Regions from separate parts of the Streptomyces sp. NBC_00203 genome, predicted to be linked through region 2. Evidence: riboswitches for the same ligand, from Rfam matches in the RefSeq annotation. Region 2 holds a riboswitch; the other holds the start of a gene.

Region 1 (15,085 bases), 5.7 Mb from region 2:
GATCGCGGTGGGCCCGGACGCCGACAAGGAGGAGATCGAGCAGATCGCCAAGGCGACCGGCGGCTCGGGCCATCAGGTCAACGACCCTTCGCAGATCCACTCGGTGATCCTCAAGGCGATCGTGGAGGCGGGCAGCCAGAGCTGACCCTCCCGCCGCTCACCCCAGCGGCACCGGCTCCGGCAGTCCCACCGGCCAGGTGTGCACCGGCTCCCCGAGGTGCATCAACTCTCCGTACCGCCTGGTCGTCGCGGCCAGCGCCGTATCCCGCCCGAGCCCCTTCTCCAGGGCCCGGTGGAAGGTGGCCGCCTGCCACGTCGCGCCGTTGACGCGCAGTCGGCACCGGTCCTCGATCACGCCCAGGTACAGGTCCCGGTCGGCGGGCTCGACACCCCATGCGTCCAGCCCGGCGGCGGCCAGCGGCAACAGCTCGTCGCGGACCAGGTTCACGGCGTCCAGCCGCGTGGTCCCGCCGTACCGCCCGCGCCGCGGCCACTCCAGGCGCGCGTCGATGCCGTGCCGGCAGGCGGCGTCGAAGTTGGCGGCGGCGGCCTCGAAGGACAGCCGGGTCCACACGGGCCGCGCTTCCTCGGCGAGCGCGCGCACGAGCCCGTAGTAGAAGGCCGCGTTGGCGATGACATCGGTGACGGTGGGGCCCGCGGGCAGCACCCGGTTCTCCACGCGCAGATGCGGGACGCCGTCGGCGATGCCGTACACGGGCCGGTTCCACCGGTACACGGTGCCGTTGTGCAGCACGAGTTCGGCGAGCTTGGGGATGCCTCCCTCGTCGAGGACCGCGAGCGGGTCCTCCTCGTCGCAGATCGGCAGCAGGGGCGGGAAGAAGCGCAGGTTCTCCTCGAAGAGGTCGTACGCCGACGAGATCCACCGCTCGCCGAACCAGGTTCGCGGCCTGACGCCCTGCGCCTGCAACTCGGGCGGCCGGGTGTCGGTGGACTGCTGGAACAGCGGGGGCCGCGACTCGCGCCACAGCTCGTGGCCGAACAGGAACGGCGAGTTGGCACCCACCGCGACCTGCACGGCGGCCACCGCCTGCGCCGCGTTCCACACGTCCGCGAACCGGCCCGGGGTGACCTGGAGGTGCAACTGCACGGAGGTACAGGCGGCTTCGGGCGCGATGGACTTCGACGTACAGACGAGGCGCTCCACGCCGTCGATGTCGAGGGCGAAATCCTCGCCGCGGGCGGCCACGATCTGGTCGTTGAGCAGGGTGTAGCGGTCGACGTCCGACAGGTTCGAGGAGACCAGGTCGTCCTGGCCGAGCGTCGGCAGAATGCCGATCATGACGATTCCGGCGTCGACTTCGCTCGCTTTCCGATGGGCATACCCGAGCGAGGTGCGCAGCTCCTCGGCGAGCCGGTCGAATACCCGGCCGCCCAATCGATGGGGGGCTATGTTGACTTCCAGGTTGAACATGGCGAGTTCTGTTTGGAAATCGCGGCTCGCAATCCTTTCGAGAACTTGCGCATTCATCATTCTGGGCATGCCGTCGGGTCCCGCGAGATTCAACTCGATCTCCAGACCCATGAGATTCTTCGGGCGATCGAACCGCTTCTCCTCCAGCAGCCGCTCCAGCCCCGTCAGACACTGCCGGAGCTTTCCCCGGTAGTGCTGGCGATCGGACAGGTCGAACGGCCCTGCCACGACCTTCTCCCCCATCGAAGTGTCCCTCCTCGGATGGGCAGGCCGATGCTCCGGCCCCTGGCGTCCCGGGTCACCGGGGATGATGCCCAGGCAACGCGATCGATAACGCCCTGCGCAAGGGCGCCGCCCGCTACCCTGGATCCAGGTCTGCGGCACATTCACCGGGCAAGGTACATTGCGCAAGTTACCGCCCGACATGATCTCGTGAAAAACGCCGACGAGAATCGGCCGACCGCTCCGGCGAAGTATTCCGAGGTCATCGCGGCGCCTCCTCCCAGAACCGGGATGAACCTCGCGTTTCACCGGCCGAATAGTGCCTTGCTCTTCATATTCGGTACGACTAGACGAAACACCGTCTGAACACGTGTCGTATAAACTCCGCAAACGAGGCAGAGAGTTGGCGCTCGCGGTCCTAGGTCCTGTCGTCCAGGTGATGTACGGCAGGCGACACCCTGTCGGCAGATCCAGACCCCCTCGCCCCTCCGACCCCGAGAGCTGACAGCGCCGTCCGCCCCGGCCCTCGCGCCACCGTGCCTGTCGAATGAGAGGCGACCCACCATGCCGCTGCACGTACCCCCGGCTCCCGCGCCCGCCCTGCGCTCCGTCCTCACGGCACTCGGTTCCCCCACCGCCGTCCGCGAGGCCCGTACTCCGTCCCTCCGCATGGCCCAGGGACCCGCCACACCCGAACTCCCGTTGCCCGTACACGTCCTGGACCGGATCACCCCCGCGGGCGCCTCCGCCACGCGGCTCGCCGGGTGGCGCTTCCTGATCCGCTGCGGCGACCGCGCGGTGGCCGCGGCCGAGACCATGCTGACCCCCGACGGCTGGGCCTTCTCGCACTTCTTCGAGGGCCCGTACATCGCCGCCACCGAACGCGCCCTGCGCCAGGCGGAGAGCATGAAGCAGTCGTACCAGGCACGCCTGCTGTCCGTGCCCGAGCTGTACATGCTCACGCTCTGGCTGCACGGCGACACCGCCGCGGACGGCAGCACCGGTCACCCGGCCGCCACCGACCTCCTGGTGCCACTGGCGCCCGCCCCGCCCGGCATCGCCGCGCACCGCCCACACCGCGTCGCCGAACTGCTGCCCGTCCTCACCCACCGGGTCACGCCGGCCCCGCTGCTGAGCTCCCCCGCGTAAGCGAAAGCAACCGTGCCCCGCCGCCGTTCATCCGGCCGCGGGGCACTTTGCTCGTTAGGGCCGCACCCCGCTCGTACGAGGGGAAACGCGCCCGTCGGCCCGACCGGACTAGCCCCATTCGGCCACGTCAAACCACCCGAAGTGACAGTGCAGTTGGAATGAACCGTCCGCACGGGTGATGCGTCATCAACCTGTGAGAAGCGGTGCCGCTAAATCCCTGCGGATTGACGCCCGTAGGGCAACACTGGGTTCCAGACCACACACCAACGGGGGGCGGCCATGACCACATCGAGCCGCGGGACAGACACCACAGCCATCACTCACCTCTCAACCCAGCGAAAGATCCCATCAATGTGCCAGCACCAGCCACCGTGTCCGTCAGCCGAATCAGCCGACCGGGAGTCCGCCCGCCTTGTGGCGCACCACCCGGAGCAGGGATGGAGCCTGCTGTGCAACGGCGTTCTGCTCTTCGAGGACACCGGTGAGCTCCTGCCCGACGGCCAGATCATCGCCCCGCACCGCCCACGAGGCAGCGAATACGCGATGACGGCCGCCTGAGCCGCACAACCGGGTGGCCACACAGCCATCCAGACACATGAGGGGCCGGCCCGGAGACGTACTCTCCGAACCGGCCCCGACGCATGTCCGAGGGTGACTACTCCCCGTAGGCGTTCAAGTCCCGAGCGCTGATCAGTCCTCGTAGGCGTCCAGCGGCGGGCAGGAGCAGACCAGGTTCCGGTCGCCGTACGCCTGGTCGATACGGCGCACCGGCGGCCAGTACTTGTCCGCCGAGACTCCGGCCGGGAACACGGCCTCCTCACGCGTGTACGCGTGCTCCCACTCCCCGCCGAGCGCGGCGGCGGTGTGCGGCGCGCCCCGCAGCGGGTTGTCGTCGGCTGCCCACTCGCCCGAGCCGACCTTCTCGATCTCCGCGCGGATGGCGATCATCGCCTCGCAGAACCGGTCGATCTCGCCGAGGTCCTCGGACTCGGTCGGCTCGATCATCAGCGTGCCTGCCACCGGGAAGGACATCGTCGGCGCGTGGAAGCCGTAGTCGATCAGCCGCTTGGCGATGTCGTCGACGGTGACGCCGGTCGCCTTGGTCAGCGGACGCAGATCGATGATGCACTCGTGCGCGACGAGCCCGCCCGGGCCGGTGTAGAGCACCGGGAAGTGCGGCTCCAGACGCTTGGCGATGTAGTTCGCCGACAGCACCGCCACCTGCGTGGCGCGCTTGAGGCCCTCGCCGCCCATCAGGCGGACGTACGCCCACGAGATGGGCAGGATGCCCGCGGAACCCCACGGAGCGGCCGAGATCGGGCCGACGCCGGTCTCGGGACCGGCCGCGGGCTGCAGCGGGTGGTTCGGCAGGTACGGCGCCAGGTGCGCGCGCACACCGACCGGGCCGACGCCCGGGCCGCCGCCGCCGTGCGGGATGCAGAACGTCTTGTGCAGGTTGAGGTGCGAGACGTCACCGCCGAAGTGACCCGGCTTGGCGAGGCCCACCAGCGCGTTGAGGTTGGCGCCGTCGACGTAGACCTGGCCGCCCGCCTCGTGCACCTGCGCGCAGATGTCGGCGACATGCTCCTCGAACACTCCGTGCGTCGAGGGATACGTGATCATCAGCACCGACAGTTCGTCGCGGTGCTGCTCGATCTTGGCGCGCAGGTCCTCGACGTCGATCTCGCCGTCGTCCGCGGTCTTCACCACGACGACCTTCATGCCGGCCATCACGGCGCTCGCGGCGTTCGTGCCGTGCGCGGAGGACGGGATCAGGCAGACGGTGCGCTGCTCGTCGCCGTTGGCCCGGTGGTAGCCGCGCACGGCGAGCAGACCGGCCAGTTCGCCCTGCGAACCAGCGTTGGGCTGCAGCGACACGTTGTCGTACCCGGTGACCTCGGCGAGCCGCTCCTCCAGCTCACGGATGAGCGTGAGGTAGCCCTGGGCCTGCTCGGCGGGCACGAAGGGGTGCAGCTGGCCGAACTCGGGCCAGGTGACCGGCTCCATCTCCGTGGTCGCGTTGAGCTTCATCGTGCAGGAGCCCAGCGGGATCATGCCGCGGTCGAGCGCGTAGTCACGGTCGGAGAGCTTGCGCAGGTAGCGCAGCATCGCGGTCTCGGAGCGGTGCTGGTGGAAGACCGGGTGCGTGAGGTAGTCGTCGCCGCGCAGCAGGGCGGCCGGCAGTGTGTCCTGTGCCGTCGCGTCCAGCGCCTCGACATCGCCCTCGACACCGAACGCGGCCCACACGGCGCTCAGTTGCCTGCGCGTGGTGGTCTCGTCGCAGGACATCGACACATGGTCGGCATCGACGAGGTGCAGGTTGACCCCGCCCTCGCGCGCGGCGGCCACGGCGTCGGCGGCCTTGCCCGGCACCCGCACGGTCAGCGTGTCGAAGTACGCGCCGTGCACGACCTCGACCCCGCCCGCCCGCAGGCCCGCGGCGAGGATCGTGGCGTAGCGGTGCGTACGCCGCGCGATGGTCTTCAGGCCCTCGGGACCGTGGTAGACGGCGTACATACCGGCCATCACGGCGAGCAGCACCTGAGCCGTACAGATATTGCTGGTCGCCTTCTCGCGGCGGATGTGCTGCTCACGCGTCTGCAGGGCGAGCCGGTACGCCTTGTGCCCGTCCGCGTCGACGGACACACCCACGAGCCGGCCCGGCAGGCTGCGCGCGAACTTCTCGCGCACCGCCATGTATCCGGCGTGCGGCCCGCCGAAGCCCATCGGCACACCGAAGCGCTGCGTCGTACCGACGGCGATGTCGGCGTCGAGCTCGCCCGGCGAGGTGAGCAGCGTCAGGGCGAGCAGATCGGCGGCGACGGTGACGACCGCGCCCAGCTCGTGCGCCTGCTCGACGATCGCCTTGAGGTCGCGTACGGCACCGGAGGCGCCGGGGTACTGGATGAGTACGCCGTTGATCTCGCGCTCGGCGATCCCGGCCGGGATGCCCTCGCTTAGGTCGGCGACGACGACCTCGACGCCGGTCGGCTCGGCGCGGGTCTCGATGACGGCGATGGTCTGCGGCAGCGCGTCCGCGTCGACCAGGAAGAGACCCTTCTTGTTCTTGCCCATGCGCCGGGACAGCGCCATCGCCTCGGCGGCGGCGGTTCCCTCGTCGAGCAGCGAGGCGCCGGAGGTCGGCAGCCCGGTCAGCTCGGCGACCACGGTCTGGAAGTTGAGCAGCGCCTCGAGACGGCCCTGCGAGATCTCCGGCTGGTACGGCGTGTACGCGGTGTACCAGGCCGGGTTCTCCATGACGTTGCGCAGGATCACCGGCGGCGTGAAGGTGCCGTAGTAACCGAGGCCGATCATCGGGTCGAGCACCTGGTTGCGGTCCGCGAGGGAGCGCAGCTCGGCCAGTACCTCGGCCTCGGTGCGCGCGCCCGGCAGCTTCAGCGCCTCGGCGTTCTTGATGACGTCCGGCACCGCGGTGGCCGTCAGCTCGTCGAGCGAGCCGTATCCGACCTGTGCGAGCATCTTGGCCCGCGCCTCGGAGTCGGGCCCGATGTGGCGCTGCTCGAAGGGGATTCCCTGTTCGAGCTCGGAGAGCGGAATGCGACTGGCGGTCATTGCGGAGGCCTCCTGGTCTGACGCGACCTTCGAGGGGCACCCCGGACACGGGTACCCCGACGGCCTCCCCCTCTGTCATCTCAACCTGAGAGCTTCACCGGCTCGTCCGCTGACGACCCGGTTTTCACCGTCGGTGAGGGCAGGCGCCATCGACACCCGCCCTGCTTTCCAGAGTGACCTCGTCCGTGCGGTACGTGAGCCTGAGAGATTCCGGGGAGGATTTGCTCCTTCGGCGCCTCCGATGAAGTCTGGAGGACTCTCCCGCACGGGGTCAGCAGCCGCCTGCCAGCCTACCAGCGAGGACAAGACCCAAGCCTTCGAGTGGCCGCCTTCCCGAATGTGCTCTTTTGTAGTGCTAACGGATGAGTTGCGACCAAGTGGAGGGACCGTGCAGACCGACATCGATCCGCGCAACCTGATCGGCCGCAAGGCGTTCGACCGCAATGGCACCAAGATCGGCACGATCGACGAGGTCTACCTCGACGACGCGACCGGGGCCCCGGAGTGGGCGGCCATACGCACAGGCCTGTTCAGCAGGGACGCCTTCGTGCCCCTGGAGCCCAGTGAACTCGTCGAGGGCGCCCTGCGCATCCCCTTCGACCGAGCCCTGATCAAGGACGCCCCCGACTTCGGCGTCGGCCGCCACCTCTCCCCCGAACAGGAACTCCAGCTCTACCACCACTACGGCCTGGACGTGGCAGCCCCGCCTCCGCCCCCGGACCGGGATTTCGGCCACTTGGCGGGAACGGACGAGGGGTGATGAAACTGCTCGACCCCCGCTCAAGCGCCCCGTGAGGGGCGCGGGGCTCTGACGTCATGCGGCTCCGCCGCGTGGGCGCGACCAGCCACAGACAACCCGCTCGACCAGACCGACCTCACCCCCCACGGCGATCGCACACGACCCCCACCACCAACGGCAACGGATCCGCCAACTCCAACGCCGAGTCATCCGTACGGAAGGTCCGCACACGCCCCGGCTCGGAGTAGGGCGTCTCGAACCGCACCGTCACCCTCCCCAGCCCACTCCCCTGCACCCACCCATGCCCGAACTCGGCATGCCGCACGTCATGCCCCGCGGGCCACCGCCGCTCGGCGGGCGGCACATGCTCGGCGCCGGCCTCCTCCGACGCCTCCTCCGTCTCCGCTTGATCCGCCGATTCCCCCGCGGCGGCCTCGGCCTGCGCCCGTGCCTGCGCGAACAGATCCTCCTGCGTGTAATCGGCGAGCCCCGACACACCCACCCCCAACAACCGCACACCCCCGGTCGTGTCCACCCCCTCCAGCAGCCGCGCGGCAGCCTCCCGCACCACCGCCGGATCGTCCGTGGGCCCCCGCAGCGTCTCGGACCGGGTCAGCGTCGAGAAGTCGTAGCGCCGAACCTTCAAGACGATGGTCCGCCCGGACAGCCCGGCCCCCCGCAACCGCCGCACACACCGGTCCGCGAGCCGCTGCACCTCCAGGCCGACCCGCACCCGGTCATGGATGTCCACGTCGTACGTGTCCTCGACCGACACCGACTTGGTCTCCCGCTCGGCCACCACGGGCCGCTCGTCGTGCGCCAGCGCCATGGCGTGAAGCGCATGCCCGTGCGCTTTCCCCAGCAGCCGTACGAGCTCGTCCTCGCCCGCCTCGGCGAGCTCCTCCACGGTGGTGATCCCGGCCCGCCGCAGATGGTCCCCGGTCGCGGGCCCCACGCCCGGCAGCGTCCGCACCGACATCGGTCCCAGCAGCGCGCGCTCGGTCCCCGGCTCTATCAGCACCAGCCCGTCGGGCTTGGCCTGCTCCGAGGCGATCTTCGCGAGCATCTTGGAGGCGGCGAGCCCCACCGACCCGGTGAGCCCCGTGACGGCCCGGATGTCCGCGCGCAGCTTCTCCCCGGCCAGCCGTGCCGAGCCCTCGTCCCAGGCCGTCTCACCCGCCTCCAGGTCCACGAAGGCCTCGTCCAGGCTCAACGGCTCCACCAGGGGTGACAGGGCCCGCAGCAGCCCCATCACCTGCTCGCTGACCTCTCGGTACAGCCCGAAGCGCGGCACGAGATACGCGGCGTTCGGCGCGAGCCGGCGGGCCTGGGCCATGGGCATCGCCGAGTGCACTCCGAAGACGCGTGCCTCGTACGAGGCGGTGGCGACGACTCCGCGTGGTCCGAGCCCGCCCACCACGACGGCTTTCCCGCGCAGGCTCGGCTTGGACGCCTGCTCCGCCGAGGCGAAGAAGGCATCCATGTCGAGATGCAGGATCGTGGGCGCGGTTCTCACATGTCCGATGCTGCCCTACGCCACTGACAATGCCCCGGTACGGCCCGCTCCCCTTGGGCCTCGCCCGTACGACAGACTCCCGTGCGGCCCCGCCAGGCCCTCAGACGGCCCGGTTGCGCCGCCGAGCCAGCTCGTCCGTGGGGTTGTGTCCGACGAGCGTCTCTCCCGTGTCCACGCGCTCCCCGTGCAGCTGTGAGAGGGCGCTCTCCACGTCCCTCCACACCACGCCGACGGCGATCCCGAAGACCCCCTGGCCGCCCTGGAGCAGGGCGTGGACGTCGTCGGGGGACGTGCATTCGTAGACCGTCGCGCCGTCGCTCATCAGCGTCATCCGCTCCAGATCCCGGAAGCCGCGCTCCCTGAGGTGCTGGACGGTGGTGCGGATGTTCTGCAGCGAGACCCCGGTGTCGAGGAACCGCTTGACGATCTTCAGGACGACGACGTCCCGGAAGCTGTAGAGACGCTGCGTCCCCGAGCCATAGGCGGGCCGCACGCTCGGCTCGACCAGACCGGTCCTCGCCCAGTAGTCCAGCTGCCGGTAGGTGATGCCCGCGGCCGCGCACGCCGTGGGACCGCGGTAACCGATCTCCTCGGAAACCGCCCCTCCCTCGCCCGGCACTGCCGTCGGCCGCCGCGGAACGTGATCGGCCGCGCTGCCGTGAAGCGGGTACGGGCCGCTCTCCCCCAGACCGCGTCCGGGGGCACCCCCAGCCGTACCGTCGCCGCTGCTTCTCACGCCGACCTCCGTCCTTGACCTGCCTTCTCGACGGTAGGCAGTCACCAGGGGTGCGTCAACGATCGCCACACTCGGCACGCCGAGTGATAATCACCCTAGGAGTGGTTTCCCGTGCCCCACCGCGGGGAAAGGCTAGCCGAATGCTCTCGGGGCGGACCGCGGCGCACCACACGCGCCGCAGGCAATTGCCGCCCGCAGCTGCCCGACGCTCCAGGGCGTCACTGGCTGTTGGTACCGAAGTCCTCGGGCGAGATCTGGTCGAGGAACTCGCGGAACTTCTCCACCTCGTCCTCCTGCTCGTCCGGGATCGCGATGCCGGCGTCGTCGAGCACGCCGTCGCTGCCGTAGATCGGCGTGCCGGTGCGCAGGGCCAGCGCTATGGCGTCGGAGGGCCGCGCACTCACCTCGATCCCGCTGGCGAACACCAGTTCCGCGTAGAAGACACCCTCACGCAGGTCCGTGATGCGCACTTCGGTGAGCTCCTGGCCGACGGCCTCCAGCACGTCCTTGAACAGGTCGTGGGTCAGCGGTCGTGCGGGGGCCATGCCCTGCTGGGCGAAGGCGATCGCCGTCGCCTCCCCCGGTCCGATCCAGATGGGGAGGTAGCGGTCGCCTCCCACTTCACGCAGAAGCACGATCGGTTGGTTGGAGGGCATTTCGACCCGGACACCTACGACATCGAGCTCGTTCACACAGCAACCCTAGGCCGTGCCCGGGACGTTTGGGTAGTCGGGCACAGAACGGGTGGACGATCCACAGCCTGGGCGGGCGCCCCGGGTCAGGGCAGTCGCACGCCCAGCGCGGTCTGCACCAGTGCCGCGTGCAGCTTCACCGTGAGCCCCGCCAGCTCCTTCGTACGGGCCTCCGCGTGCGCCCTGGTCTGCGGGTTGCGGTGACGCCGCAGCGGGGCCACCACCTGGTCCACAAGGCCCGCGTCACGCTCGGCCGCGGCCTTCATCGCACGCAGATGGCGCGGCTCGATCCCGAACCGCCCCAGCTCGACCACGAGCGCGGCGACGGTCACGGCCTCGGCGTCGTACACACCGTCGGGCAGGGCCGCGATCAGCCCGTACGACTCCCACTCCTCGAGCTCCTGCTCACCGATCTCGGCGGCCGCCAGCAGCTCGGCACGGCCCACCCGGGCCGCTGTGGGCGCCTCCAGCTCCCCGAAGAGGTCCCCGAGCGGTTCTCCCTCGCCGGGGTCGCGCTGACGCCCCACGGACGGCAGCCGCACCGGCTCACCGCGCTCCAGGGCCTCCAGATGCTCGCGGATCACCTTCAGCGGCAGATAGTGGTCCCGCTGCATCCTCAGAACGTGGCCGAGGCGCTCGACGTCGTGCGCGCTGAACTTGCGATACCCCGAAGGGGTTCGCTGCGGCTCGATGAGCCCCTCCGACTCCAGGAACCTGATCTTGGAGATGGTGACTTCGGGGAACTCGTCACGCAGCGCGTTCAGCACCACGCCGATGCTCATCAGCCCACTGTCCGCGGCGGCGGCACCGCTGCCGGCACCGCCGCTCGATGTTTGAAGCATGGACATTCCCTGGGAGTCCCCCCGGACGGAGTCTGGGGGAGGGTCAGATGCCCCGCTGGCTCGCGTAGAAGACCAGCCGGTACTTGCCGATCTGCACCTCGTCGCCGTTCGACAGAGCGACCTGGTCGATCCGCTCACGGTTGACGTACGTGCCGTTCAGGCTGCCGACGTCGGCGACCGTGAACGAGCCGTCCGCGACACGACGGAACTCCACATGGCGGCGCGACACGGTCACGTCGTCCAGGAAGATGTCGCTCTGCGGATGACGCCCGGCCGTGGTCAGCTCGCCGTCCAGCAGGAAGCGGCTGCCCGAGTTCGGGCCACGGCGCACCACCAGCAGCGCCGAGCCGAGCGGCAGCGCGTCGACGGCCGCCTGCGCCTCCGGGGAGAGCATCGGCGACAGCGTCTGGCCCGTCACCTCGGCGTCATAGGCCTCAAGGCCCGAAATGGAGATCGTGGACGTCGTCTCGGACGGACGCTCCGCCCCGCCCCGCAGCGGCGCACCGCAGTTGGAACAGAAGCGGCTGTTCTCCGCGTTGCGGTTACCGCACCTCGTACACACCAGGGCCGACATGGACGGATCCTCCTGCCGCGGCTGCCCCCCAGGGGCATGGGACGCGTACGGATCGGAGGCGAACCCTCCACCCGTACTTGAGGTTGACGGTTCCCCGAAACCTATGCGGCCGGACTGGGCAGGGTCAACAGACGGCGCGCCCTGACCACCGGAAATGTCACCGACCTGGTCCCGGAACAGCGGGCGGTCGCCGCCCTGGCCCTCCGCGTCTCCATGGCGTGGTGCACGGTGCCGGGCAGTCGCATTGTCGCCGCTGCCCTCTCGCGCGCTCTTGCCGAACAACTTCGCAAACAACTTCACGGGCGATTCCCCTTGACCGAAACAGACCCGCCCGTGGGGCAGGACGAACCCTGATTGAACACACCGGTCGACCCGGACATCCTCACAACGTCCGTAACCACCAGACAGTTTCCACCACGCACCACCCATTCGGTGCGCCGACCCCCCGCAACCTCATGCCCTGGCCGGGCGCCCCCCATGCGGCGCCGGCTCACTGCGAGGACGACCGAGCGTAGTCAGGCCGCTTCGCCGGTCGCAAGGCGTCCACAACGATCTTCGTCGAGCGGTCCACCGTGACGGTGGCCTGCTCCTTCTCCAGTGTCTGCACCACGCCTCCGGGGATGTTGAGCGCCGGTTCCAGGTCCTGCGGCTTGCCGATGACCTTGAAACGATAGGGCTGGGTGATCTTGTTCCCGTCGACCTTCACTCCGCTGCCGGAGTCCGTCAGATAGGTGCTGGCGACCACGCGTACGCCGTTCACCTGGATCGCCTCCGCGCCGGCCGCGCGCAGTTCCTGGATCGCGTCGAGCAGCATGTCCGCCTTGACCGTCCCCTTCGTGTCGTTGATCGTCAGGTTGATGCCGGGTCCCTGCGCCGCCACGGTGCCCGCCAGAATGCCGAGTTGCTTCTCCTTCTCGACCGTCTGCTTGCGAGCCTCCTCGGCCTGGTTCGAGCTGTTCTCCAGCTCGGTGCGCTGATCTTCGAGACCCTGCTTCTCGTCTTCAAGACGCTGCGTACGGTTGTCGAGTTCATCGAGGATGCGTACGAGATCTTCTTGACGCGCGCCGCGGAGGGCGCTGCCGCTGTCGCTGTTGGACGCGACCTGCACGGCCAGACCGAAACCGAGGCCGAACAGCAGCACGGCGACGATGAGTTGCGCGCGCGTGACACGCGGCGGCCACACGCCCTTGACCAGTCGCTGACGGCCGGTCAGTGACGGTCCGGTGTCCGCACCGTCCTTCTCCCCCGCGGAACTCTCGCGAGCCGCGGCGGGCACCTCATCGGGCAGTTCCTTGCGCAGCCGGTTCTCCGGGGTCCCGGAGGGCTGAGGGCTCTCGGAGGGCTGAGGTGTCTCGTCCTCGTTGCTCATCGGCCTCACGCCCGGAACACGTGACGGCGGATCGCCGCGGCGTTGGAGAAGATGCGGATGCCGAGCACGACCACGACACCCGTCGAGAGTTGGGCGCCCACGCCCAACTTGTCGCCCAGGAAGACGATCAGCGCGGCCACGACCACGTTCGACAGGAACGACACCACGAAGACCTTGTCGTCGAAGATGCCGTCGAGCATCGCGCGCAGCCCTCCGAACACGGCGTCGAGCGCCGCCACGACGGCGATCGGGAGATAAGGCTCGACGACCGCTGGAACCTCGGGCCGGACCAACAATCCAGCCACGACTCCCACGACGAGGCCCAGTACGGCGATCACGATGTGCCCTTCTCTGTGCTCGGCTGTGCTGTACGTACGATCACACTCGGTGCGGCGGACAACCGGACGTCGTCCTCGGCGGAAATGCTGGTCCGGATGCCGTAGTTCTCTTGCAAGGCATGCAGATAGAGCCCGTCGGCACTGTTCTGGAACCTGGTGCTGAGCCGCTGGCCGTCCCCCACCGCGAGCACCGTGTACGGCGGCACCAGCGGCTTGTTGTCGACCAGTATCGCGTCACCCGCGGCCCGGATCGCCGACAGGGCTGTCAGCCGCTGTCCGTTGATCGCGATGGCCTCGGCGCCCGACTCCCAGAGCCCGTTGACGACGCGCTGCATGTCACGGTCGCGAACTCGTCCGGTGTCGGAGAACCCGGAGGTCTCCCGCGGATTGCTGCCGTCACCGCCCGTGCTGGCTTCCTTGGAGTCGTTCACAACGAGCTTCACGCCGGGGCCGTGCACAGCGGTGGCACCCGACAGAATGCTCACCAGGTCGGCCTGCTCGCCGCCCCCGTCCTTCTTGAGCGCCGCACGCTGCCGCGCGCTCACATCGGCACGCAGGGTGTCCACATTGCTTTCGAGCTTGTCGGCGGCCGTGGTCTCGTGCTCGATGCGGTCGATGAGCTCCTGGCGCTCCTTCGCGACTACAGGCGCCGCTATCCGCGCGTTCGCCGCTCCCACGGTCACCACGAGGGCCGCGAGTACGAGACCGGCCGCGAGACCGAGCTTCGCCCGCACCGTCTTCGGCATGCCACCGGCGCCCTCGGCCTTCTTACGGGCGGCCGCCTCGGCGTATCCGTCGTCGAGGCTGTGGTCCATGACGTTGGTGAGCAGCGACATGGAGGCGTCCGGGCGCGAGGGGCGCGGAGGACTGCTCCGAACGGGGGGCTGCTGCGGCATGCCGCACATCGTCGCACGTCGCGGGCACTACCTCCGAATGGCCCCACCGGCGTGCCGGACAGGCCCCTTTGGGGGCACTTGTCCGGCACGCACGCGTGCGTGGTGTTTCAGCGACCGGCGCTGTCCACGACGGCCGCCCACTCATCGAGCAAGGCCTCCGCGGACGCGTCGTCCGGGCCTTCGGCCCACAGATGCGTGACCGCTTCGGCGGGGTCCGGCAGCACCATCACCCAGCGCCCGTCGGTCTCCACGACCCGTACGCCATCGGTCGTGTCCACGAACCGGTCTCCGGCCTCTTCCACGACCCGGCGCATCACAAGTCCCTTGACGGCCCAGGGAGTCGCGAGATCGCGCTTGAGGACGTGCGCCCGCGGAATCCGCGCGTCGATCTGGCTGAGGGTGAGCTGCGTCCGTGCCACCAGCCCGATAAGTCGTACGAAGGCGGCCGCACCGTCGAACACGCCGCTGAACTCGGGAATGATGAACCCACCACGGCCATCACCACCGAAGATCGTCGACTCGTCGCGCCCTACCCGCGTCAGATCGTCCGGAGACGTGGTCGTCCATTCCACCTGCGTCCCGTGGTACGCCGCCACCTGCTCGGCGATCCGCGTGGTGGTCACCGGCAGCGCCACCCGCCCACTGCGCCGCTCCGCGGCCACCAGGTCGAGCATCACGAGCAGGGCCCGGTCGTCCTCGACGATCCGCCCCTTCTCGTCGACGAGCGAGAGCCGCTCACCCACCGGGTCGAAGCGCACGCCGAACGCTGCCCGCGCGGACGCGACGATCTCACCGAGCCGCACCAGACCGGCCCGCCGCGTGTCCGCCGTCTCCGTCGGCCTGGACTCGTCGAGACCGGGATTGATGGTCAGCGAGTCGACCCCGAGCTTGCCCAACAGGCTGGGCAGCACGAGCCCGGCGCTGCCGTTCGAGGCATCCACGACCACCTTCAGCCCGGATTCGGCGATCCCGGTGGTGTCGACATTCCTCAGCAGCGAACCCGTGTA
Region 2 (15,085 bases):
CGTCCAGGCGGGCAGCAGCTTGAAGAAGGCGGTGTCGCCGATGCGTTCGCGCAGCATCTGGAGCGTCATCGCGCCGCGCTGGTAGACAGCCGAGGCGAACATCGTGTCGCGCTGCGGGTCGGCGACGGTGATCTGCCAGAAGGCGGCGTCCGCGGGCCGCGCGTTGTAGCCGGCGACGAAGGAGTCGTGCGCCGAGCGGATGCCCTTGTGCTCGGACCAGAGCCACTGGGCGTAGGTCGCGAAGCCCTCGTTGAGCCAGATGTCCTTCCAGCGGTCCACGGAGACGGAGTCGCCGAACCACTGGTGGGCCAGTTCGTGCACGATGGTCGACTCCGAGCGCACGGCGGAGTACGCGGGCTTCGACTGGACCTCCAGCGAGAAACCGGCCTGCGGCATGTCGTCGACGATCGCGCCGGTCTCCTCGAAGGGGTACGGGCCGAAGACCTGCGACCAGTAGTCGGTGGCCTCGGCCGTGACGGCGTACACGTCGACGCTGTTGCTGTTCGCGAGCACCGGGTCGATGGCGACATAGATGGGCGTCCCGGCGGGCGTCGTCCCGGTCTTCACGTCGAACGTGCCGATGGTCGCGGTCGCGAGATAGGTCGCCATGGGCTTGTTCTCGCGCCAGTGCGCGACGGTCTGGCCGTCCTTGTCGTACGTCGATATCAGGCGGCCGTTGGAGACGCCGGTCAGGCCCTTCGGCGCCTTGATCCGGATGTCGTACGTGGCCTTGTCGGACGGGTGGTCGCTGGACGGGAACCAGGTGGAGGCGGCGTTGGGCTCGCAGGCGACGAAGACGCCGTCGGGGGTCTTCATCCAGCCGTAGTCGGAGCCGAAGATGATGGGGCCGCCGAGGGGTTCGGGAACACCGCCGTAGGTGACGGTCACCGTGAAGGTCCGGCCCTTCGACAGCGTGCCGCGCGGGGTGATGTGGATCTCGTCGCCGTCCCGTGTGAACTCGGCGCGTCTGCCGTTCACTTCGACCTTCGTGACATCCAGCTTCTGGAGGTCCAGGTCGAAGGCGGAGAGGTTCTGGGTGGCGCGGGCCGTGATCGTCGTACGGCCGTCGAGGCGGTCGGTGTCCGGGTTGTACGCCACGTCGAGGTCGTAGTGGCGGGCGTCGAAGCCGCCGTTGCCGAGCTGCGGGAAGTACGGGTCTGCGACGCCGTCGGCGCCCGGGGTGGGGGCGGAGGAGGCGGCGATGACGAGGAAAGAGGCCGCCGCGGTCGCGAGGGCCCCTAAACGTGCCGAACGGGAGAGTGCCATGAGCGTCCCTTTCGAGCGTGTTCCGATCAGTTCCGATCAGACAATTCCGATCAGACGGACACGCAGGACTCTGCACTCTCCCGCTCGGGCATGTTCATGACTTTGCCAAGTCGTCATGGCCTACTTGCCGGTTGACTCCTGACGATCGGCATCCGCCTCGGGCTCCGCTTCGGCGTCCGCCGCCGTCTCGGGCTCGGCTTCCGCCTCTGCTTCGGCCGCCGTCTCGGCTTCCGGCTCGGTGGAGGCTTCCTCTTCGGCGGGCGTCTGCGAGACCTCGGCCGGAGCCTCCCCCGACACCTCGGTGGCGTCCACGGCGGCCACCAGCGCCACCGCCTCCTTCGCCGCCGACAGCAGCACGGTGTCCTGCGGAGCCTGGTCCTCGAAGTTCTCGGGGTGGTGGCAGGCGACCTGCTGACCGGGCTTCAGCTCGATGAGCGGGGGCTCGGTGGTCTTGCAGATCTGCGTGGCCTTCCAGCAGCGCGTGTGGAAGCGGCAGCCGCTCGGCGGCGAGATCGGCGAGGGCACGTCGCCGCGGAGCAGGATGCGCTCGCTCTTGGCGCCCCGGCGCTTGGGGTCCGGCACCGGCACGGCCGACATCAGGGCCTTGGTGTACGGGTGCATCGGCGCCTCGTACAGCGAGTTGCGGTCGGCGAGTTCGACGATCTTGCCGAGGTACATCACCGCGATGCGGTCCGAGACATGGCGTACGACGGAGAGGTCGTGCGCGATGATCACGTACGTCAGGCCCAGCTCGGACTGGAGGTCGTCCATCAGGTTCACGACCTGCGCCTGGATCGAGACGTCGAGGGCCGAGACCGGCTCGTCCGCCACGACCAGCTTCGGCTTCAGGGCGAGCGCGCGGGCGATGCCGATGCGCTGGCGCTGGCCGCCGGAGAACTCGTGCGGGTAGCGGTTGTAGTGCTCGGGGCTCAGGCCCACCAGCTCCAGGAGCCGCTGGACCTCCTTCTTCACCCCGCCCTCGGGCTCCACGCCCTGGAGCCGGAACGGCGCCGAGACGATCGAGCCGATGGTGTGCCGCGGGTTCAGCGAACCGTACGGGTCCTGGAAGATCATCTGGATGTCCCGGCGGAGCGGGCGCATCCCTCCCGCGCTGAGCGAGGTGATGTCCTTGCCCTCGAACTCGATGGTGCCGCCGGTCGGGTCCTGGAGCCGGGTGATGACCCGGCCCATGGTCGACTTGCCGCAGCCGGACTCGCCGACGACGCCGAGCGTCTCGCCCTTGCGGACCTCGAAGTCGATGCCGTCGACCGCCTTCACGGCGGCGACCTGGCGCTGAAGGATGCCCTTCCGGATGGGGAAGTGCTTCTTCAGCCCCTGGACCCTGAGCAGGACCTCGCGCTCGTCCGAGCCCTTCGCGGAGTCCGCGCGGTCCTCGGGTGCCGCTGCCTGCTGCGGGATCACCGCGTCGGCGGCGTCCGTCTTCTTCGTCTCACTCACAGCTTCGGCGCAATCTCTTCGGTCCAGATCCGCGTACGGTCCTCCTGCGAGAGGTGGCAGGCAGTGTAGTGCCCGCTGCCGACCAGCTGCAGTTCGGGGCGCACGGTACGGGTGACATCGCCCTTGGGCAGGTCCGCGTACGGGCAGCGCGGGTGGAAGGCGCAGCCCGAGGGGACGTTGATGAGGCTCGGCGGCTGGCCCTTGACCGGGATGAGCCGGTCGGAGGTCTCCCGGTCGATACGCGGCATCGAACCGAGCAGACCCCAGGTGTACGGGTGCTGCGGCTGCTCGAAGATCGCGTCGACGGTGCCGCGCTCCACGCACCGGCCGCCGTACATCACCAGGACCTCGTCGGCGATCTCGGCGACCACACCCAGGTCGTGGGTGATGAGGACGACGGCGGAGCCGAACTCCTTCTGCAGATCCCGGATGAGGTCGAGGATCTGCGCCTGGACGGTGACGTCGAGGGCGGTCGTCGGCTCGTCCGCGATGAGCAGCTCGGGGTTGTTGACGAGCGCCATGGCGATCATCGCGCGCTGGCGCATACCGCCGGAGAACTCGTGCGGGTAGCTGTCGGCGCGCTTGGCCGGTTCGGGGATGCCGACCCGGTCGAGCATCTCGATGGCCCGCTTGCGCGCGGTCTTCTTGTCGACCTTGTGGTGGACGCGGTACGCCTCCACGATCTGGTTGCCGATCGTGTAGTACGGGTGCATCGCCGAGAGCGGGTCCTGGAAGATCATCGCCATCTCGCGGCCGCGGAGCTTGCGCACCTCGTCCGGGTCGGCGCCCACCAGTTCCTTGCCGTCCAGCCAGATCTCGCCGGACATCTGGACGTTCTTGCCGCGCGCGCCGAGCCGGTGCAGGCCCATGATCGCCAGCGAGGTGACGGACTTGCCGGAGCCCGACTCACCCACGATGGAGAGGGTCTTGCCCTTCTCCAGCGAGAAGCTGAGCCCGTCGACGGACTTGACCAGGCCGTCGTCGGTCGGGAAGTGCACCTTGAGGTCGCGCACTTCGAGGAAGGCGCTCGGGGCGTCCGAGGGCGAGGAAACGGGCTCGCCGACCGCGGCGCCAGTCTTGGACAGTTCGGTCACGAGAGCCTCACCCGCGGGTCGGCGGCGGCGTACAGCACGTCCACCAAAAGATTTGCGATCACGACGAAGAAGGCGGCCAGCAGGGTCACGCCGAGAATCTTGGGCAGGTCGTTGTCGGTGATGCCGGCCACCGCGTACTCGCCGACGCCGTGCAGTGAGAACACGGTCTCGGTGATCACGGCACCGCCGAGCAGCAGACCGAGGTCCATGCCGAAGACGGTGATGATCGGGGTGAGGGCAGCGCGCAGTCCGTGCCGGACCACCACGTTGCGCTCGCGCAGGCCCTTGGCGCGGGCCGTGCGGATGAAGTCCTCGTTCATCGTCTCCAGCATGCCCGAGCGGGTGAGCCGCGCGTAGATGGCGGAGTACAGAAGTGCGAGAGAACACCACGCCGGGAAGAGCGTGTTGGCCCATTGCGCGGGGTTCTCGGTGAACGGAACGTAGGTGCGCCCGAAGATCGGCCACTGGTAGGTGAAGAGCAGGATCGCCAGGTTGCCCGTGAAGAACATGGGCAGCGAGACACCGGCGAGCGCGACGCCCATGAAGGTGCGGTCGAAGAACGAACGCGGCTTCAGCGCGGAGACGACACCGACCGCCACACCCGAGACCAGCCACAGTACGGCGGCACCGGCGGCCAGCGAAGCGGTCACCGGAAGACGGTCGGTGAGCTCCGGCCAGACCGCCTGGTGGGTCTTGAAGGAGTACCCGAAGCACGGCGCGTCACAGTGCACCGTGGTCGGGCCGAGGTCGTAGGTGGCGCCGACCACGATCCCCTTGATGAAGTGCCAGTACTGGACGTAAACGGGCTGGTCCAGACCGAGGTTGTGCTTGACCGCGAGGATGTCGGCCTTCGTCGGGCTCTTACCGATGTACTGCTGCGCCAACTGGTCGGCGGTCTGGCCGGCCATCCGTGGGAGCAGGAAGAAGATGGCGAAGGTGACCGCGGAGACGACCAGCAGCAGGATCACTGCCGCTACCGTCCGACGGAGGATGTACGAGATCACGGGGATCGGCGCTGGTGCCCGCGGGCCGCGAAGCCCGCGGGCACCAATGCCTTCACCTGCCTTCCGGGGCTGCTACTTCTTCGTGGTGCCGATGTTGAGGTAGTCGTACTGACCGCTGAAGGCCGCCGTCGACACCAGGTTGGTGTAGGTCGTCGGACGGGCCAGCAGCACCTTGAAGTAGGTCAGCGGGACGAGGACGGCGTCGTCCATGGTCTGCTTGTCGATCTGGGTGTACAGGCTGTTGCGCGCGGCGGTGTCCTCGGTGCCGATCGCCTTCTCCAGGAGGGCGTTGACATCCTTGTTGTCGTACTGCGACAGGTTGGTGTTACCCGAGTCGCCGATCGCGCTGCCGTTCAGGATCTGCTGCAGGAAGCCGTAGCCGGACGGCCAGTCGGCACCCCACTGCATCATGATCAGACCGATGTTGTTCTTCTCGGTGAACTTCGGGACGCCCGCGTAGTCGGTGAAGTACTTGCCCGACGGGTACTGCTTCAGGCTGGCGTTGATGCCCGCGCTCTTCAGCGAGTTGATGATCGCGGTCGCGGCGGCGATCTCCTGCGGACGGTCGCTGCGCGCGGAGATGTTCGTGCTGATCGACGACTTGCCGCAGGCCTTCAGCTGCTCCTTGGCCTTGGCCGCGTCACCCTTGTTGCCGGCGGACGCGTAGACGTCCGACTTCGCGTAACCGGGGATGTCCGGCGGGAGAACGGTGGAGGCGACGTCACCACGGATCGGGCCGCCCTCGGCGGTCTGCACCGAGACCTTGTCGATCGCGAACTGCACGGCCTTGCGGCACTCGACCTTGTTGAACGGCGCGACCTTGGTGTTGATCGCCATGTAGACGAGACGGCCACCGTAGGTGTTGTCCGTGTTGGCCTTCTTCGCGGCGGAGGTGAGCACCTCAGCCTGCGTCGCGGCCTGGACACCCGTACCACCGAGGTCGATCGCGTCGCCCGCCTGGACGTCCTTGTCGATCGTGTCGGGGTTGACCTTCAGGTTGACGACGATCTTGTTCGGGTACTGCTTGCGCAGCGGGTCGGTCGACGCGTCCCAGTTCTCGTTGCGCACGAGGACGGCCTGCTTGCCCTCGGAGTAGCTCTGGAACTTGTACGAGCCCGAGGACACGATGTTCTTGACGTAGTCGACGCCCGTGTCCTTCGCCTGGGGCACCGGAGCCGTCTGCGGCGCCGCGACCAGGTAGTCGAACTCCTGGAAGGCCGTCTTCAGGTGGAACACGACCGTGGTGTCGTCGGGGGTCTCGATCGACGACAGGCCCTTGGCGCTCTTGTCCTTGTAGGGGCCCTTGTACTTGTCGCCGCCCGCCATGAACTGCTGGAAGTAGTTCGGGCCGAGGGAGAGCACGTCACGCGCGAAGTTGGAGCGCTCGACCGCGTACTTGACGTCCTTCGACGTGATCGCCGAACCGTCCTGGTACTTCAGGCCCGAACGCAGCTTGTACGTCCAGGTCTTGCCGCCGTCGCTCGGGACGCCCTTGCTCGCGGCGAGGTCCGGGACAAGGGTGTTGCCCTTCTCGCCGGCGCCCGGCTGGAACGTCATCAGCGGACGGGCGTACAGCCGGCTGAGGTTGTACATGTACGCGTAGTACGTGTTGCCGGGGTCGAACGAGTCCGGGACGTCGGACAGTTCGTAGGTGACCGTCCCGCCCTTCTTCGTGGAGGCGTTGACGACATCCTTGGTCGCTGCGTTGGCCCCAGCTGATTTGGTGTTGTCATTCTTGTTCGTGTTGTCATCGGCCTTGCTGCAGCCTGCAAGAAGCAGGCTCGCGGAGCCGATGGCCGCAACTGCGGCCAGCGCTGACCTTCGCATGATGGGCGGGTTCCCCTCCATTGTCGGAAACTTGATGGGCTCTCGGAATGCGGCCGGCCTCAGCGGCTGCGCGGGTCGAGAGCGTCGCGGAGACCGTCGCCGAGCAGATTGAACGCCAGCACGGTCACGAAGATGGCGAGACCAGGCACGATCATGTACTGGGGGTCCACCTCGTAATAGGTGACCGCATCCCTGAGCATGCCGCCCCACGACGCCTGCGGGGGCTGGATACCGACCCCGAGGAAGCTGAGGGATGCCTCGAAGAGGATGTTGGTCGGGATGAGCAGCGTCGAGTAGACGATGATCGGGCCGACCAGGTTGGGCAGCAGTTCCCGGAAGATGATGTACGGGCCCTTGGCGCCCATGCCCCGGGAGGCGTCCACGAATTCCCGCTCGCGCAGGGCGAGGGTCTGGCCTCGGACGATCCGGCCCAGGTAGGGCCAGTTGAAGAAGCCGATGACGAAGATCAGCACGCTCAGGTGGAGCGGAAGCCCTTCGAGGCCGAACGCGCCGCCCTGCAGGGTGGCGGAGATGGCGATCGCGAAGAGCAGGAGGGGGAAGGCGAGGAAGGTGTCCATCAGCCGGCTGATGATCGAGTCGACCCGTCCGCCGTAGTAGCCCGCGACGATGCCCAGGATCGCGCCGATCACGTTGGACAGGATCGTGGCCCCGAAGGCGACCACCAGGGACACCCAGGAGCCCTCGAGGACGCGGGTGGCGATGTCACGCCCGAACTTCGGGTCCACACCGAGCGGGTGGTCCCAGCTCATGCCGCCGAAGCTGCCCTTGGGCAGCGAGGTGTTGGGGTCGATCAGATCCTGGTGGAAGGCGTTCGGGTCAAGGCCGAACATCGCCTGGACGGGCCGGGCGAGCACGGCCAGCAGGACGAGCAGCACGACGATGACACCGCCGGCGACCGCCACCTTGTCGCGCTTGAAGCGCGTCCAGGCGATCTGTCCCAGGGAACGGCCCTCGATCTGCCCCTTGTCGACTCCGGCAAGCACGGCCTCTGGCTGTACTTCCGATGCCGCCCCGGTGGTCTCGATCGGTGCGGTCACAGTGACCCGACCCCTCTCGCCGGTGGTGACCGGCCTACGCCTGCCGCTGTCTGCGGCTTGGTTCACTTGCATGCCGGGAGGTGGCCGCAGATGGTGCGGCCTGGTGACCCGGCTTGATCGTTCGACTTGCACTCGCTCACAGGATCGATGACCCCATGTCTGATGGGCGAGTCTTCAGTGCCGCCACGATCACGTGCCAGGCCTGATGGAGAAAGTATGCGCAACCGTGATGCTTGTAGGGGGATTCCGTTATCCGAACAGTGGGTAACGCGAGACGGACGGGGGGCAGTTGGGTCGGAAGGGGCCATGAGGCACCCTTTCCGTCCTTGTCGCCCTCAAACGGGACAACAAGCCCTTACGTCTTCTCGCCCGCAGGTCAGACGGTCGACCGGGCCGCGCCGGATCAGTACGAGCGGGGCTGCGGGTAACCGTAGCCGCCCGCCATCGGTGCCTGTGCCGGGGCCGCGTGCGCTTCGCGGTCGTAGAACGGCCGGGCGTTGGCGCGCAGCCAGATCGCCACCGGGTCGTACTCGTCGGACATCGCGACGGTCGAGACGGGCAGGCCGTCCGGGACCGCGCCGATGGACTGCTGCATCATCGCGCGCACCGAGTCGACGGCAGGCGGCGAAGTGTCGTACACGTCCAGGCCGATGGCCAGGTACGGCGCCCCGAGCGCGGGCTGCACCCAGGCGCGGCGCAGCGAGCGCACGGCGGGGGTGCGGTGCGCGTTCTGCGTGATCAGCGCGTAGAACTGCGGGATCTCGATGCCGGGTTCGGAGAGCCGGAGCGGGCCCGCGGGCTGGCGCTCCAGGCCCGTGGCGATGCGGCGCAGATCCAGCCAGGGGATGCCGACGCCGCCGCCAGCGGCGTGCGGGTTGAGCCAGAGGCCGAAGTGGTCGGGGTAGAGGGTGCGGGCGACGTCGAGGCCGTCGACGACCTCGTACGAACGGTTCCAGCCGCTGGCCGAGAGCTCCTGGGCGGAGGTGACACAGGGCGCGTACCCGAAGCCGTCGACCTCCATGTTCCCGTACTGCGCGTCCGGGGAGCCGGCCTGGCCGTGCCAGAGCAGCATCCAGACCTGGCCGGACGACGGGGTCGCGAGCGCGCGAAGGAGCGCCTCGTAGGCGTCGTAACGCCCGGGCGTCACTTGGCGCAGCATGTGCTCGACCTGTCCGGCCGCCGCCGTGCCAGCGCTCACTTTTTACCGCCCCTTCACGAAAGTCCTGGCCCCGGATATGAAACCAGCTTAGGTTGCTCCGCCGACAGGAGATGCCTAAGAGCTCGGGGCTTGTTGTGTCTTGGGCGGCTGCGGGCTGTCGTGGTTGCTCGCGCCGTTCCTCGCGCCCCTGGTCGGGGCGCTTAGTGGCCGTGTTGGTAGAAGGGCCGTACGTTCGTCCTCAGCCACTCGCCCACCGGGTCCTGGGCCACGTCCAGGAGGACGAGGTTCACCGGCCACTTCACGGCGACGCGGCCGAGCGCGCGGCCGAGCGCCTCCATGGGAAGTGTCCTGAGGTCGCCCTCCCACTGGGACAACTCGACGCCGATGAACATGACCGGGTCGGCGGTCTCGATGGCGGCCAGGCAGCGGCGGGCGGTCAGGACGACGCCGGTCTCGGCGAACTCGGCGGAGGCCGCGGACAGGAAGTCCACCGGGTCCTCCTGCCAGTCGGGCTCGAACAGCCGCACCCGGCCGCCGCTCGCGGGCCCGTCCAGCGGGGTCCGCCCGCCCCGGCACAGCTCGGCGACGGCGAGCGGCGGCAGCGGTACGCCGACGACGCCGTCCGGATTGACCGCGATGCCGACCTGCGGGGGCAGCCCGCGGGCGAACTCCACGGCGGGCGCGATCGTGTACGACATGTGCCCGCCGGTCACCTGGCGGAACTGCTCCTCGGAGCTGAAGACAGGGACGAACGCCTGGCCCTCGATCTCCAGCGTGGGCAGGTCGAGCGGGCCGCTCTGGGGACCGCCGCCGCTGGGCAGGGGCACCCAGACGAAGCTGCGGCCGAGGACCTCGACGATGCGGGCCCCTGCCGAGGGCACGCCGAGGGAGGCCGACAGCACCTCCTCCAGTTCGTTGCCGGGCCATCCGCCGTGCGGATGGGGGTGCGGGTGCTCCGGCGCCGGGAAGTCGGGGAATTCGGGGAAGTCCATCTGTTGTCTACCGCCTGCTGTGAACCTGTGAACCTGTGCTCCGGCTGGCAAGGTTAGTGGGCTTCGTACGCCCGCTCAGCCGCCGAAGTCGATCCGGCGCAGCACGTCCGCCGCCTCCCGGTCGATGAGGACCGCCGAGCCGCAGCCGTCGGGCAGGTCACCCTTCTCCACGGAGCGCAGCAACCGGACGGCCGCGCCGCGGTGGCGTGCGAACGCGTACCGCGAGACGCCGCGGCCGCGCTCGCGCTGACCGTCCAGCGCCGTGCCCGGGGTGACGTCGAGCAGCAGCAGATGCAGTGCGCCGCCCCGGCGCCGGGCCTCGCGGGCGAGCCAGCGGCGCACCCAGGCCTGCGTACCGCAGTCGTGTACGACGACTCCGGTGCCGGAGCGCAGGGCGCGGCGCAGTCCCGCGTAGTGCGCGAGGCGGACCAGGGGGCGGTAGACCGCGTACGGCAGCCAGGCCGCCATCCGGCCGTCCCAGCGGTCGCGGGTGTCCTGGGAGTCGATCCGTGCGCCCGTGACGGCCCGGCGCATCAGGGTCGACTTGCCGCTGCCGGGCAGCCCGGTGACCACGACGAGGTCGGACGCCCCGAAGCGCAGTCCGTGCGGGCTGTGTCCCGCGCGATCCCTGAGGTCGCGGACGACGGCCGTCGGAAGCGGCCCGCAGGCCTCCTGGGCCGGGGCACCGGGCTGCTTGGGCAGCGCGATGCCCGAGGTCGTCGCGTACGCCGTGGTCCTGTTCACCGTGATCGTCCTCCCCTTGGGTCTGGAGTCCCATCCCCGTCGAGTGTAAAGAGAAGGTAATGCGCGGCGCTTCTTGTTTCGGTGATCGGACTGCCACAGGCCGGTTACAGATGCGGACTGCCGTGATCCGACGGCGCGTGCAATGATGTGCCCGCCAACTGCATACCGGCCGCTTGAATCCGCGCGGGAGAGTTCCCAGTGACGTACTGCGTACGTCCTGCTGGGACGCCGAAGGAGCAAGTCCCTCCCTTGAATCTCTCAGGCACCGTTACCGCGCGGGCGAGGCACATCTGAAAAGCGGGCCGCTGACCAGTGGCTCCACCCAAGGTGCAAGTCAGGACCACCGTTTCGCGGGGTCGTGATGAACCTCTCAGGTTCCGATGACAGATGGGGAGGAACGACCTCGCCGTCATGCCTTGGGAGCCCCACCGATGAGCAGCAACGCACCCCGTCATACCGCGCTCGATGCCTTGCATCGTTCGCTCGGCGCGACGATGACCGACTTCGCAGGCTGGGACATGCCCCTGCGCTACGGCTCCGAGCGCGACGAGCACCTCGCCGTCCGTACGAAGGCCGGTCTGTTCGACCTCTCGCACATGGGCGAGATCACCGTCACCGGCCCAGAGGCGGCCGCGCTCCTGAACTACGCGCTGGTCGGCAACATCGCCTCCGTCGGGGTGGGCCGCGCCCGCTACACCATGATCTGCCGGGCTGACGGCGGCATCCTCGACGACCTGATCGTGTACCGGCTCCAGGAGCACGAGTACATGGTCGTCGCCAACGCCTCCAACGCCCAGGTGGTGCTGGACGCGCTGACCGAGCGAGCCGAGGGCTTCGACGCCCTCGTCCGCGACGACCGTGACGCGTACGCGCTGATCGCCGTGCAGGGCCCCGAGTCCCCCGGCATCCTGAAGTCGCTCACCGACGCCGACCTCGACGGCCTGAAGTACTACGCGGGCCTGCCCGGCACCGTCGCGGGCGTCCCGGCCCTCATCGCGCGCACCGGCTACACCGGCGAGGACGGCTTCGAGCTGTTCGTCGCGCCCGCCGACGCCGAGAAGCTGTGGCAGGCGCTGACCGACGCGGGCGCCCCCGTCGGGCTCGCCCCCTGCGGTCTGTCCTGCCGCGACACGCTGCGCCTCGAGGCGGGCATGCCGCTGTACGGGCACGAGCTGAGCACCTCGCTCACCCCCTTCGACGCGGGGCTCGGGCGGGTCGTGAAGTTCGAGAAGGACGGCGACTTCGTGGGGCGTACGGCCCTGGAGGCCGCCTCCGAGCGCGCTGCCGAGAACCCTCCCCGGGTGCTCGTCGGCCTGATCGCCGAGGGCCGCCGCGTCCCGCGCGCCGGGTACCAGGTCGTCGCCGGCGGCACGGTGATCGGCGAGGTCACCTCCGGCGCGCCCTCCCCGACGCTGGGCAAGCCGATCGCGATGGCGTACGTCGACGCCGCGCACAGCGCGCCCGGCACGGCCGGCGTCGGTGTGGACATCCGAGGCAGCCACGAGCCGTACGAGGTCGTGGCTCTGCCGTTCTACAAGCGTCAGAAGTGACACTGGGCGCGTCCGCCCAGCTCACCAACCCTCCCCCCTTCATCAGCACTCCCCCGCGTACAGGAGAATTCAGGCCATGAGCAACCCCCAGCAGCTGCGCTTCAGCAAGGAGCACGAGTGGCTGTCGGTCGCCGAGGACGGCGTCTCGACGGTCGGCATCACCGAGTTCGCGGCCAACGCGCTCGGCGATGTCGTCTATGCCCAGCTTCCGGAGGTCGGCTCCACGGTGACCGCGGGCGAGTCCTGCGGTGAGCTGGAGTCGACCAAGTCGGTCAGCGACCTGTACTCCCCGGTCAACGGCGAGGTCGTCGACGCCAACCAGGACGTGGTCGACGACCCGTCGCTGGTGAACTCCGCGCCCTTCGAGGGCGGCTGGCTGTTCAAGGTACGCATCGCGGACGAGCCGGAAGACCTGATGTCCGCCGACGAGTACACCGCCTTCACCGCCGGCTGAGGAGTTACCGCATGTCGCTTCTGAACACGCCCCTTCATGAACTGGACCCGGACGTCGCCGCCGCCGTCGACGCCGAACTGCACCGCCAGCAGTCCACCCTGGAGATGATCGCCTCGGAGAACTTCGCTCCGGTCGCGGTCATGGAGGCCCAGGGCTCGGTCCTCACCAACAAGTACGCCGAGGGCTACCCCGGCCGCCGCTACTACGGCGGCTGCGAGCACGTCGACGTCGCCGAGCAGATCGCGATCGACCGGGTCAAGGACCTGTTCGGCGCCGAGTACGCCAACGTGCAGCCGCACTCGGGCGCCTCCGCCAACCAGGCCGCGCTGTTCGCGATGGCGCAGCCCGGCGACACCATCCTCGGTCTGGACCTGGCCCACGGCGGCCACCTGACCCACGGGATGCGGCTGAACTTCTCCGGCAAGCAGTTCAACGTGGTCGCGTACCACGTGGACGGGGCCGGCCTGGTCGACATGGCCGAGGTCGAGCGGCTCGCCAAGGAGCACCGGCCCAAGGTGATCATCGCCGGCTGGTCGGCGTACCCGCGGCAGCTCGACTTCGCGGAGTTCCGCAGGATCGCCGACGAGGTCGGCGCGTTCCTGTGGGTCGACATGGCGCACTTCGCGGGCCTGGTCGCGGCCGGTCTCCACCCGAACCCGGTGGAGTACGCGGACGTGGTCACCTCCACCACCCACAAGACGCTGGGCGGCCCGCGCGGCGGCATCATCCTGGCGAAGAAGGAGTTCGCCAAGAAGCTGAACTCCTCGGTCTTCCCCGGCTTCCAGGGTGGTCCGCTGGAGCACGTGATCGCCGCCAAGGCCGTCTCCTTCAAGGTCGCCGCCTCGGACGACTTCAAGGAGCGCCAGCAGCGCACGCTGGACGGCGCGCGGATCCTGGCCGAGCGCCTGGTCCAGGACGACGTGAAGACCGTGGGCGTGGACGTCCTGTCCGGTGGCACCGACGTGCACCTGGTCCTGGTCGACCTGCGCAACTCCGAGCTGGACGGGCAGCAGGCCGAGGACCGCCTCCACGAGGTCGGCATCACGGTCAACCGCAACGCCGTCCCGAACGACCCGCGCCCGCCGATGGTCACCTCCGGCCTGCGCATCGGCACGCCCGCCCTCGCCACCCGCGGCTTCACGGCCGAGGACTTCACCGAGGTCGCGGACGTCATCGCCGAGACGCTGAAGCCGTCCTACGACGCGGAGTCCCTCAAGGCCCGGGTGTCCGCTCTGGCCGACAAGCACCCGCTGTACCCCGGCCTGAAGTAGTTCCGTACGCTTTTTGAGGTACGACCGTTTCGTGCGAGCATCATTACTTCGCACGAACGTCCGGGCACCGCGCACACTGGTGAGGTGAGCGCGGTGCCCCGCCACATGCATCGCCCTCCGCACCACCCGGCAGACAACGGCGTCCGCCGAAACCCCCAAGGAGTCCCCGTGGCCATCTCGGTCTTCGACCTGTTCTCGATCGGTATAGGCCCGTCCAGCTCCCACACGGTGGGCCCGATGCGTGCGGCACGTATGTTCGCCCGGCGGCTGCGCAACGAGGAGCTGCTGGCCCCGGTGGCCTCGGTACGCGCCGAGCTGTACGGCTCCCTGGGCGCAACCGGCCACGGCCACGGCACCCCGAAGGCGGTGCTGCTCGGCCTGGAGGGCGCCTCGCCGCGGACGGTGGACGTGGAAGGGGCCGACGGCCGGGTCGAGGAGATCAAGTCGTCAGGACGCCTGAGGGTGCTCGGCGAGCACGAGATCGACTTCTCCTTCGACGACGACCTGGTCCTGCACCGCCGCAAGGCGCTCCCGTACCACGCGAACGGCATGACGATCTTCGCGTACGACGCCGAGGGCGCCCTGCTCCTGGAGAAGACGTACTACTCGGTCGGCGGCGGCTTCGTCGTCGACGAGGACGCGGTCGGCGAGGACCGCATCAAGCTGGACGACACGATCCTGAAGTACCCCTTCCGCTCGGGCGACGAGCTGCTGCGGCTGACGAAGGAGACCGGTCTCTCGATCTCCGCCCTGATGCTGGAGAACGAGCGCGCCTGGCGCACCGAGGAGGAGATCCGCGAGGGCCTCCTCGCGATCTGGCACGTGATGCAGGCGTGCGTCTCGCGCGGCATGTCCCGCGAGGGCATCCTGCCCGGCGGCCTCAAGGTCCGCCGCCGCGCCGCGGTCTCCGCCCGCCAGCTGCGCGCCGAGGGCGACCCGCTGGCCCACGCGATGGAGTGGATCACGCTCTACGCGATGGCGGTGAACGAGGAGAACGCGGCGGGCGGCCGTGTGGTGACGGCCCCCACGAACGGCGCGGCCGGAATCATCCCGGCGGTCCTGCACTACTACATCAACTTCGTGCCGGGCGCCGACGAGGACGGCGTGGTCCGCTTCCTGCTCGCCGCGGGCGCGATCGGCATGCTCTTCAAGGAGAACGCCTCCATCTCCGGCGCCGAGGTCGGCTGCCAGGGCGAGGTCGGCTCCGC

What was found. Region 2 has a riboswitch for glycine ahead of gcvT (glycine cleavage system aminomethyltransferase GcvT). Riboswitches for the same ligand answer to the same signal wherever they lie in the genome.
Region 1: linked by a shared signal. The riboswitch ahead of gcvP (aminomethyl-transferring glycine dehydrogenase) and the one ahead of gcvT (glycine cleavage system aminomethyltransferase GcvT) in region 2 are both predicted to bind glycine.

Annotation. Positions count from the first base shown of each region.
Region 1 covers NZ_CP108126.1:1,687,655-1,702,739, forward strand. The annotation lists gene OG975_RS07910 (substrate-binding and VWA domain-containing protein) at 1-145, shown strand, start outside; gene OG975_RS07915 (glutamate-cysteine ligase family protein) at 158-1,675, opposite strand; gene OG975_RS07920 (hypothetical protein) at 2,219-2,803, shown strand; gene OG975_RS07925 (DUF5999 family protein) at 3,155-3,361, shown strand; gene gcvP (aminomethyl-transferring glycine dehydrogenase) at 3,494-6,376, opposite strand; glycine riboswitch at 6,555-6,650, opposite strand; gene OG975_RS07935 (PRC-barrel domain-containing protein) at 6,765-7,136, shown strand; gene OG975_RS07940 (DNA polymerase IV) at 7,252-8,631, opposite strand; gene OG975_RS07945 (MerR family transcriptional regulator) at 8,732-9,367, opposite strand; gene OG975_RS07950 (bifunctional nuclease family protein) at 9,586-10,059, opposite strand; gene OG975_RS07955 (MerR family transcriptional regulator) at 10,146-10,901, opposite strand; gene OG975_RS07960 (FHA domain-containing protein) at 10,945-11,904, opposite strand; gene OG975_RS07965 (DUF881 domain-containing protein) at 11,966-12,844, opposite strand; gene OG975_RS07970 (small basic family protein) at 12,850-13,182, opposite strand; gene OG975_RS07975 (DUF881 domain-containing protein) at 13,179-14,087, opposite strand; gene OG975_RS07980 (sugar phosphate nucleotidyltransferase) at 14,186-15,085, opposite strand, start outside.
Region 2 covers NZ_CP108126.1:7,419,043-7,434,127, reverse strand. The annotation lists gene OG975_RS33295 (M1 family metallopeptidase) at 1-1,266, opposite strand, end outside; gene OG975_RS33290 (ABC transporter ATP-binding protein) at 1,387-2,724, opposite strand; gene OG975_RS33285 (ABC transporter ATP-binding protein) at 2,721-3,818, opposite strand; gene OG975_RS33280 (ABC transporter permease) at 3,815-4,822, opposite strand; gene OG975_RS33275 (ABC transporter substrate-binding protein) at 4,895-6,670, opposite strand; gene OG975_RS33270 (ABC transporter permease) at 6,709-7,707, opposite strand; gene OG975_RS33265 (enhanced serine sensitivity protein SseB C-terminal domain-containing protein) at 8,111-8,866, opposite strand; gene OG975_RS33260 (enhanced serine sensitivity protein SseB) at 9,067-9,858, opposite strand; gene OG975_RS33255 (AAA family ATPase) at 9,934-10,608, opposite strand; glycine riboswitch at 10,777-10,886, shown strand; gene gcvT (glycine cleavage system aminomethyltransferase GcvT) at 11,034-12,152, shown strand; gene gcvH (glycine cleavage system protein GcvH) at 12,229-12,606, shown strand; gene glyA (serine hydroxymethyltransferase) at 12,618-13,877, shown strand; gene OG975_RS33235 (L-serine ammonia-lyase) at 14,046-15,085, shown strand, end outside.